DNA from 3 places in the Ornithinimicrobium panacihumi genome. Region 2 is predicted to be linked to each of the others. Evidence: riboswitches for the same ligand, from Rfam matches in the RefSeq annotation. Region 2 holds a riboswitch; each other region holds the start of a gene.
The links. A riboswitch is a leader RNA that binds a small molecule or an ion and turns the genes downstream of it on or off. The one in region 2 is predicted to bind thiamine pyrophosphate.
Positions count from the first base shown of each region.

Region 1 (2,251 bases), on a different contig from region 2:
AACGGCATGCCGGTGATCATCGCCGCGACCGCCGGGACCGCCCGCCACTCGCTGGTCCTGGACCACGCGATGCGCCCGCTGTTCACCTACCTGCGCTCGGTCGTCGTCCCCACCAGCGTCTTCGCCGCGACCGAGGACTTCGGCGGCGGCGAGGGCGGCAGCTCGTTGACCTCGCGGATCTCCCGCGCAGCCTCCGAGCTGGCGGCACTGGTCGTGGCCGAGTCCGGCGCGGTCGCCGGCTTCGCGCCCAACGACCGCGACCTCGACGGGCCGCGGCGCCGCACCTCCGGCACCGAGGTGTCCCAGGAGGTCACGCCCTTCGAGGAGATGCTGCGGGGCCTGGGCGGCTGACGGGCCCCTCTGGGCCGGTCGGCTGACGGGCCCCCTCGGCCGGCGACGCGGCTCAGCCCAGGCGTGACCGCAGCCGTCGGGCGACGGACTCGGGGTCGTCGGCGCCGGTGAGCACCCGCACGACCACGACCCGTGTGGCGCCGGCGTCCAGCACCTCGCCGAGGTTGGACTCGTCGATCCCGCCGATCGCGAACCACGGCTTGGCCTGCGGGCCCTCGGCGGCCGCCCGCACCAGGTCCAGCCCCACCCCGGGTCGGCCGGGCTTGGTCGGGGTGGCCCAGACCGGACCCGTGCAGAGGTAGTCCACCGCCGGCTCGTCCCGCTCCGTGGCCATCTGTGTCACGTCGTGGCTGGACCGGCCCACCAGCGCGCCGGGCGCCAGCTGGCGGCACTGGGCGGGCGTGAGGTCCCCCTGCCCGACGTGCAGCACGTCGGCCCCCGAGAGGACCGCCAGGTCGGCGCGGTCGTTGACGCTGAACAGCGCGTCCGCCTCCCGCGCGCGCCGGGCCAGGACCTCCAGCAGCTCCAGCTCTTCGGCGGCCTCCAGGGTCTTGTCCCGCAGCTGGATGATGTCCACCCCGCCCGCGAAGCAGGCCGCGACGAAGGCGTCCAGATCGCCCTGCTCCCGCCGCGCGTCGGTGCACAGGTAGAGCCGTGACCGGTCCAGCCGCGCGCGGACGGCGTCCGAGGGGGAGGAAGGTATGCGGTTCATGGGCGGCACCGTACGCCACCCCGGCGGCGCCCCGGGTCCATCACCCCTCGCGTAGGGTGGTGGCCCTATCCGCGGGAGCCACGCCGCACCGGTCAGGTGCACGGTGGCTGAGAGGGCGAACGTCTCGCCGACCGCTCGAACCTGTCCGGGTCATGCCGGCGGAGGGAGGATGGCGTGCGAGTCGTCGTGATCGGGGCCGGGCTGGTCGGACTGGCCACCGCCTGGACCCTGCACCGCGGCGGGGCCGAGGTCACCGTCGTCGACCCTGCTCCCGGTCAGGGAGCGACCTACGCGGCGGCGGGGATGCTCGCCGCGGTCACCGAGACCTACTACCGCGAGGAAGAGCTGGGGAGGCTGTGCCTCGCGGGCGCCACCGCATACCCCGCCTTCGTCGAGGACGTGGCGGAGGCGCTCGGGCAGGGGACGGAGGAGCTCGGCCACCGGACCACCCCCACCCTCGTGGTGGGCGCCGACGCCGCCGACCGGGAGGCGCTGACCGATCTGCACCGGCTCAGCACGGGGCTCGGCCTCGCTTCCCAGTTGCTGACCACCCGGGAGGCTCGGCGCCGGGAGCCGCTGCTCTCCCCGCGGATCTCCTGCGCGGTGCTCGCCGAGGGGGACCACCAGGTCGATCCGCGGACGCTGGGGTCGGCGCTGCTCGAGGCGCTCACTGCGGCCCGGGCGGAGGCGCATGTGCCCGCGCGGGCGTCCGGGATCCTGCACTCGGGCGACCCGTCCGCGCCGGTCCGCGGGGTGCGGCTGGAGGACGGCACGACCCTCGAGGCGGACGCGGTCGTGGTCGCCAACGCGGTCGCGGCCAAGGACCTCGAGGGGCTCGGGGCCGACCTGACCGGGGCGCTGCGGCCGGTCTACGGGGACGTCCTGCGCCTGCGCCCGCCGGCCCGGACGGACCAGGTCCTGGCCGGCTCGGTGCGGGGGAGGGTCGTGGGGCGGCCGGTCTATCTCGTCCCGCGGGCCGACGGCAGCGTGGTCCTCGGCGCCACCTCGCGGGAGGACGGTCGGGCTGGTGTCCACGTCGGCGGGCTGCACGAGCTGCTCAGCGACGCCATCAGGATCGTGCCCGCGCTGGCCGAGTGCGAGCTGGCCGAGGTGGTTGCCAGGCCGCGTCCCGGCACGCCCGACAACGCCCCGCTGCTGGGCCGCCTGCCGGCGGAGGGGCTGGTCGTG
Region 1 covers NZ_JBQGWG010000004.1:144,468-146,718, reverse strand. Annotated here, with positions in the region: gene ACTMMA_RS06150 (FMN reductase) at 1-351, shown strand, start outside; gene thiE (thiamine phosphate synthase) at 404-1,063, opposite strand; TPP riboswitch at 1,125-1,247, shown strand; gene thiO (glycine oxidase ThiO) at 1,238-2,251, shown strand, end outside.
Region 1: another riboswitch for thiamine pyrophosphate. It lies ahead of thiO (glycine oxidase ThiO); the one in region 2 lies ahead of thiD (bifunctional hydroxymethylpyrimidine kinase/phosphomethylpyrimidine kinase).

Region 2 (2,251 bases):
GGTGAAGCTCATGCGTGATCCCTCCAGAGATCGTAGAAGTGGTGGACAGGTCCGGGGCCGGAGCCCACGGAGAGCCGATCCGCGTGCTGGAGCGCACCGGTCAGCCAGGTCTTGGCGTCGGCGACCGCCTCGGGCCACGTCGCGCGATGGGGCAGGAGCGCGGTGATCGCCGACGAGAGCGTGCAGCCCGTCCCGTGGGTGTTGCGTGTCGCGACGCGCGGGGCCGTCAGCTCGAGGACGTCGCCGGTCACGCTGTCCACGTAGACGTCCACGGCCTCCGGCCCGCCCGCGTGCCCGCCCTTGAGCAGGACGCGTCGGGCACCGAGCGCCACGAGTTCCTGCGCCAGGTCGCGTTGGTCTGCGACGCCGACGGACAGGGGGTATGCGGTCTCGCCCCTCTGCGCGCCACTCGCCTCCGGGAGGTCGCGGCCGAGCAGGACCGCCGCCTCGGGCAGGTTGGGCGTGATGAGGTCGACGTGCGGAAGGAGTGCGCGGACGGCCTCGACGGCGTCCTCGTCCAGCAGGCGGCTGCCCGCGGTGGAGACCATGACCGGGTCGAGCACGACGCGGGGGAGCAGCCCCTCGGCGATCAGCTCGCCGACCATCCCGGCCATCTCGGCGGTGCCGAGCATGCCGATCTTGACGGCGTCGAGCGTCACGTCGGCCACGAGGGTCTCGACCTGCTCGCGGACGAAGGCGGGCGGCACGGCGTGGACGCCCGTGACGCCCATCGTGCTCTGGGCGGTCAGGGAGGTGATGACCGCGCAGCCGTAGGCGCCCAGCGCGCTGAAGGTCTTCAGGTCGGCCTGGATGCCGGCACCGCCGGAGGGGTCGGACCCCGCGAGGGTGGCGACGACGGGCAGGCGGTCAGGGGGTGGCAAGGATGGAGTGCCGGGCATCGGCGACGTCCCTTCGCTAGTACGAGCTAGATCAGGTTCGACGGGTGTGATCTCAGCCGCTCCACCATGGGTTCTCAGATGAAGCTCTCACCTGAGTTCCCACCGTGGGCGGCACCCCGCGTCGTGCGGCCCACCATAGCCATGGCCGCCTCGGGCGGTGGCCGGTGGGGTGCCCGTGAGAGTCTGGGAGTCCAGGAGGTGCTTCACATGACCGACGACGACCAGCGCCCGGACGGCCGTCCCACCTGGGGCACGCCCGGCGAACGCCCAGGCGCGCCCAAGGCCCGGGAGCAGCTCGCCGACCAGGGCGTCATCAAGAAGCGTCCGCCGGCGGCGGCCACCGCCCACGCCGTGCAGAGCTGGGTCGACCAGACGATCGCCCAGGCCGAACGGCAGGGGAAGTTCTCCGACCTGCCCGGGGCCGGCAAGCCCCTGCGCGACGTCGACACCCGCACCGACCCGGACTGGTGGGTCAAGAGTCTCATCGAGCGGGAGAAGCTCGACCTGTCCGACGCGATGCCGGGCGTCATGCAGCTGCGACGCGAGAAGGCTGGCTTCCCGGAGTCGCTCGTGCAGCTGGACACCGAGACGGCCGTGCGGGAGCGGCTGGAGGACTTCAACGAGCGGGTCCTGGCCGACCGTCGCCGCCCCCACGCCGGCGCGCAGTCCCCACCCATCGTGGGCCGCGTCGACGTGGACGAGATGGTGGAGGCCTGGCGTGAGCTCCGGGCCGCCGCATCACCAGCTACCACCGAGCCGCAGGACCCGACCGCGGCCGACCGGGACGCCGTTGCAGGTGTCGCACCTACCCCACGAAGGGGTCGCAGGCGCTGGTGGGGCCTGACGGACCGCTGACCCAACTGCTTGGCCGACCCCAAGCTGCCCGTGTGACCCGACGCTGCCCGCCTGGCCCGACGCTGCCCGTCCGACCCCAAGCTGCCCGTCAGCAGGGGCCCGCCGGGCCCTAGTCTTTCGCCCATGAGACTGCCTGCAGGGCCGATGAACGGCCTGCTCCTGCTGCGCACGGACTACGGCCACGACGAGGCATGGCGTCGGGCCCTGGCCGCAGCCACCAGGCGCTACCCGCTGGACGAGTGGCGCGGGGGAGCGACCCTGGCTCAGGTCGAGAGCCAGGAGCTGACGGACCTGTCTGCCGAGGATGTGGCGCGGCTGGACGAGGAGGACTACCTCACCGCGGTGGTCGTCGTTGACACCCGGACGATGGTCGACCACACGCTGCTCCTGGTGGACCTGAACCCCTTCAACGAGCAGGTGCATCAGACCTTCCGCACCATCCCCGAGGAGCTGGAGCCGATCGTCGCCAACCTGGCACTGGCCAACATGGACTTCTT
Region 2 covers NZ_JBQGWG010000009.1:41,915-44,165, reverse strand. Annotated here, with positions in the region: gene ACTMMA_RS10060 (TenA family protein) at 1-12, opposite strand, end outside; gene thiD (bifunctional hydroxymethylpyrimidine kinase/phosphomethylpyrimidine kinase) at 9-899, opposite strand; TPP riboswitch at 891-1,028, opposite strand; gene ACTMMA_RS10050 (DnaJ family domain-containing protein) at 1,107-1,754, shown strand; gene ACTMMA_RS10045 (DUF6924 domain-containing protein) at 1,878-2,251, shown strand, end outside.

Region 3 (2,251 bases), on a different contig from region 2:
CCTCGACCCAGCATCCCGCCGACCGGCAGGACGAAGAAAACCGCCAGGAAGGCGATCGGGACCAGGGCCAGCGCGGTCAGCGCCAGCCCCGGTCTGGTCAGCCGGTGGCGATGTCTGCCCACTCGCGCAGCCAGCTCTCACGCTCGGACTCGATCTGACCGGGGTGCACCACGATGGGCTGCTCAGCTACCTGGGCCCACTCCGCCCACACCTCGGGCAGGTCGACCTCGGCGTCCACGGGATACATGTACATGTTGTCCGGGATCGAGGCCTGGACCTCGGGGCTGATCAGCCAGTCGACGACGGCCTGCGCACCCTCGGGGTTGGCGGCGCCCTCGAGGACGCCGGCGTATTCAACCTGGCGGAAGCAGGTGTCCAGCAGCGCGGAGGTGGTCGGCTCGAAGCCGCCCTCGGGGATGGTGAAGGGCGGGCTGGAGGCGTAGGAGAGGACGATCGGCCGGTCGCCGTCGCCGCCGCCGGCGGTGAAGTCGACGGTGTAGGCGTCGGTCCAGCCGCTGGTGACCTTGGCGCCGTTGGCCATGAGGTCCTCCCAGTAGCCCTGCCACTCGCCGGGGCCGAACTCGCCGACGGTGGCGAGCAGGAAGGCCAGGCCGGGGCTGGAGGTCGTGGCGCCGGGGGTGACGAAGAGGTCCTTGTAGTCCTCCTTGGTCAGGTCCCGAAGCGTCGCCGGCGGGGCGATGCCCTCGTTGGCGAACCAGACGTGGTCGATGTTGACGCACACGTCGCCGTAGTCGACCGGGGTGAGGAACTGGTCACCGCCGTCGGGGAGCGCGTGCTCCTCCGCAGACTCAGGCAAGGACTCGGGGGTGTATGCGGCAAGCACCTCCTCGTTGATCGCGCGGGTGGCGAAGGTGTTGTCGATGCCGAAGACGACATCGGCCACCGGGCTGCCCTTGGTGAGGACCAGCTGGTTGGTCAGCGCCCCAGCGTCGTCGGATTGCTGGACCTGCAACTCATAACCGGTGTCGGCCTCGAAGTCCTCGACCAGCTCGTCGGGGACATTGAAGGAGCTGTGGGTGATGAGGGTGACCGTGCCGGGCTCGGAGGGCGCCTCCGTCGTGGTGGCTGCCGCCTCGCCCGGCTCGGACGTGGCGCTGCCGTCATCGGCGCCCTCACTTTCGGCAGCGCCGGTGGTGGGTGCCGGCGCAGGGGCCGGGGTGGTGCCGGTCGGCTCGTCGTCGGAGCCCATCAGCGTGCAGGAGCTCAGGGTCAGGGCCAGGGCCGCCGCAGCAGCCAGGGTGCGGGTCGTCCGCATGGTGCATCCTCCTCAAGGTGCAAGGAGGGGAAGGACGCGGCGGGTGCCGGGTCCGTGAGAGTCGACTTCCTTCGCCGGTGCTAGCCGGAGCAGGTTCGAGGGTCTGCGGCGGGTGCCGCACTCTCAGCGCGTGTGCGCTCCCCTGTCGTTTCGGTCTCGACCCTAACAGCCTCTGTGGCAGGATCGAGCCCATGAGCAACATCGTCGCCAAGCTCGCCACGACCGGAGCGGCCCTGGCCGCCAGCTTCATCGCCAAGAAGGCCACCGACGGCACCTGGTCCTTCGTGACGGGCAAGGAGGTTCCCGACAACCCCGACGACCCGGACATCGACATCAAGGAGGCGATCCTCTTCGCCATCCTCTCCGGAGCCCTCATCGCCCTGGCCAGGATGCTCGCCAACCGGCAGACCACCAAGGTCCTCGGCGCGGCCCAGGGCAAGTCGTCCGCTCAGATCGCCGACGAGAGCTGATCTCCCCCCGGCGTGTCGCACACGCCACAGCAACAACATTGATTAGCATTCGCCTCTTGCACAACGGATGAGTCTCTGGGAGCATCAGGAACCGAAATCTCCTGACGTCCCCCCGTGAGGTTGCTCGAATGTCCCGTATGCCCTGGCGCCCTGCCGAGCCGCTCGTGCGGTTCCTGTGGGCGTTCGGCGACGCGGTGACGTGGTTCCTCGCAGTCCTGGTCAGCGTGTGGATCCGCTTCCAGTACGACCTTGAGCGGACCTTGGTCCCCAACACCTGGATCGTGGCGGGTGCGGCCGCCGGGATACACATCCTCGCCGGGATCATCCACGGCCCCTACCTCGTCAAGCACGTGCGCGGCTCCTTCGAGGAGGTCATCGCGGTCGCCCGCGCTGCCCTCCTGACCAGCATCGCGCTCGGCGTATGGGCGATCCTCATCCAGCCCTATGTCGTGCCCCGGTCCGTCCCGGCGGTCGGTGGGGCCGTCGCGCTGATCCTGATGCTCGC
Region 3 covers NZ_JBQGWG010000011.1:10,943-13,193, forward strand. Annotated here, with positions in the region: gene ACTMMA_RS11325 (ABC transporter permease) at 1-122, opposite strand, end outside; gene ACTMMA_RS11330 (thiamine ABC transporter substrate-binding protein) at 98-1,276, opposite strand; TPP riboswitch at 1,326-1,430, opposite strand; gene ACTMMA_RS11335 (DUF4235 domain-containing protein) at 1,468-1,746, shown strand; gene ACTMMA_RS11340 (SDR family NAD(P)-dependent oxidoreductase) at 1,875-2,251, shown strand, end outside.
Region 3: another riboswitch for thiamine pyrophosphate. It lies ahead of ACTMMA_RS11330 (thiamine ABC transporter substrate-binding protein); the one in region 2 lies ahead of thiD (bifunctional hydroxymethylpyrimidine kinase/phosphomethylpyrimidine kinase).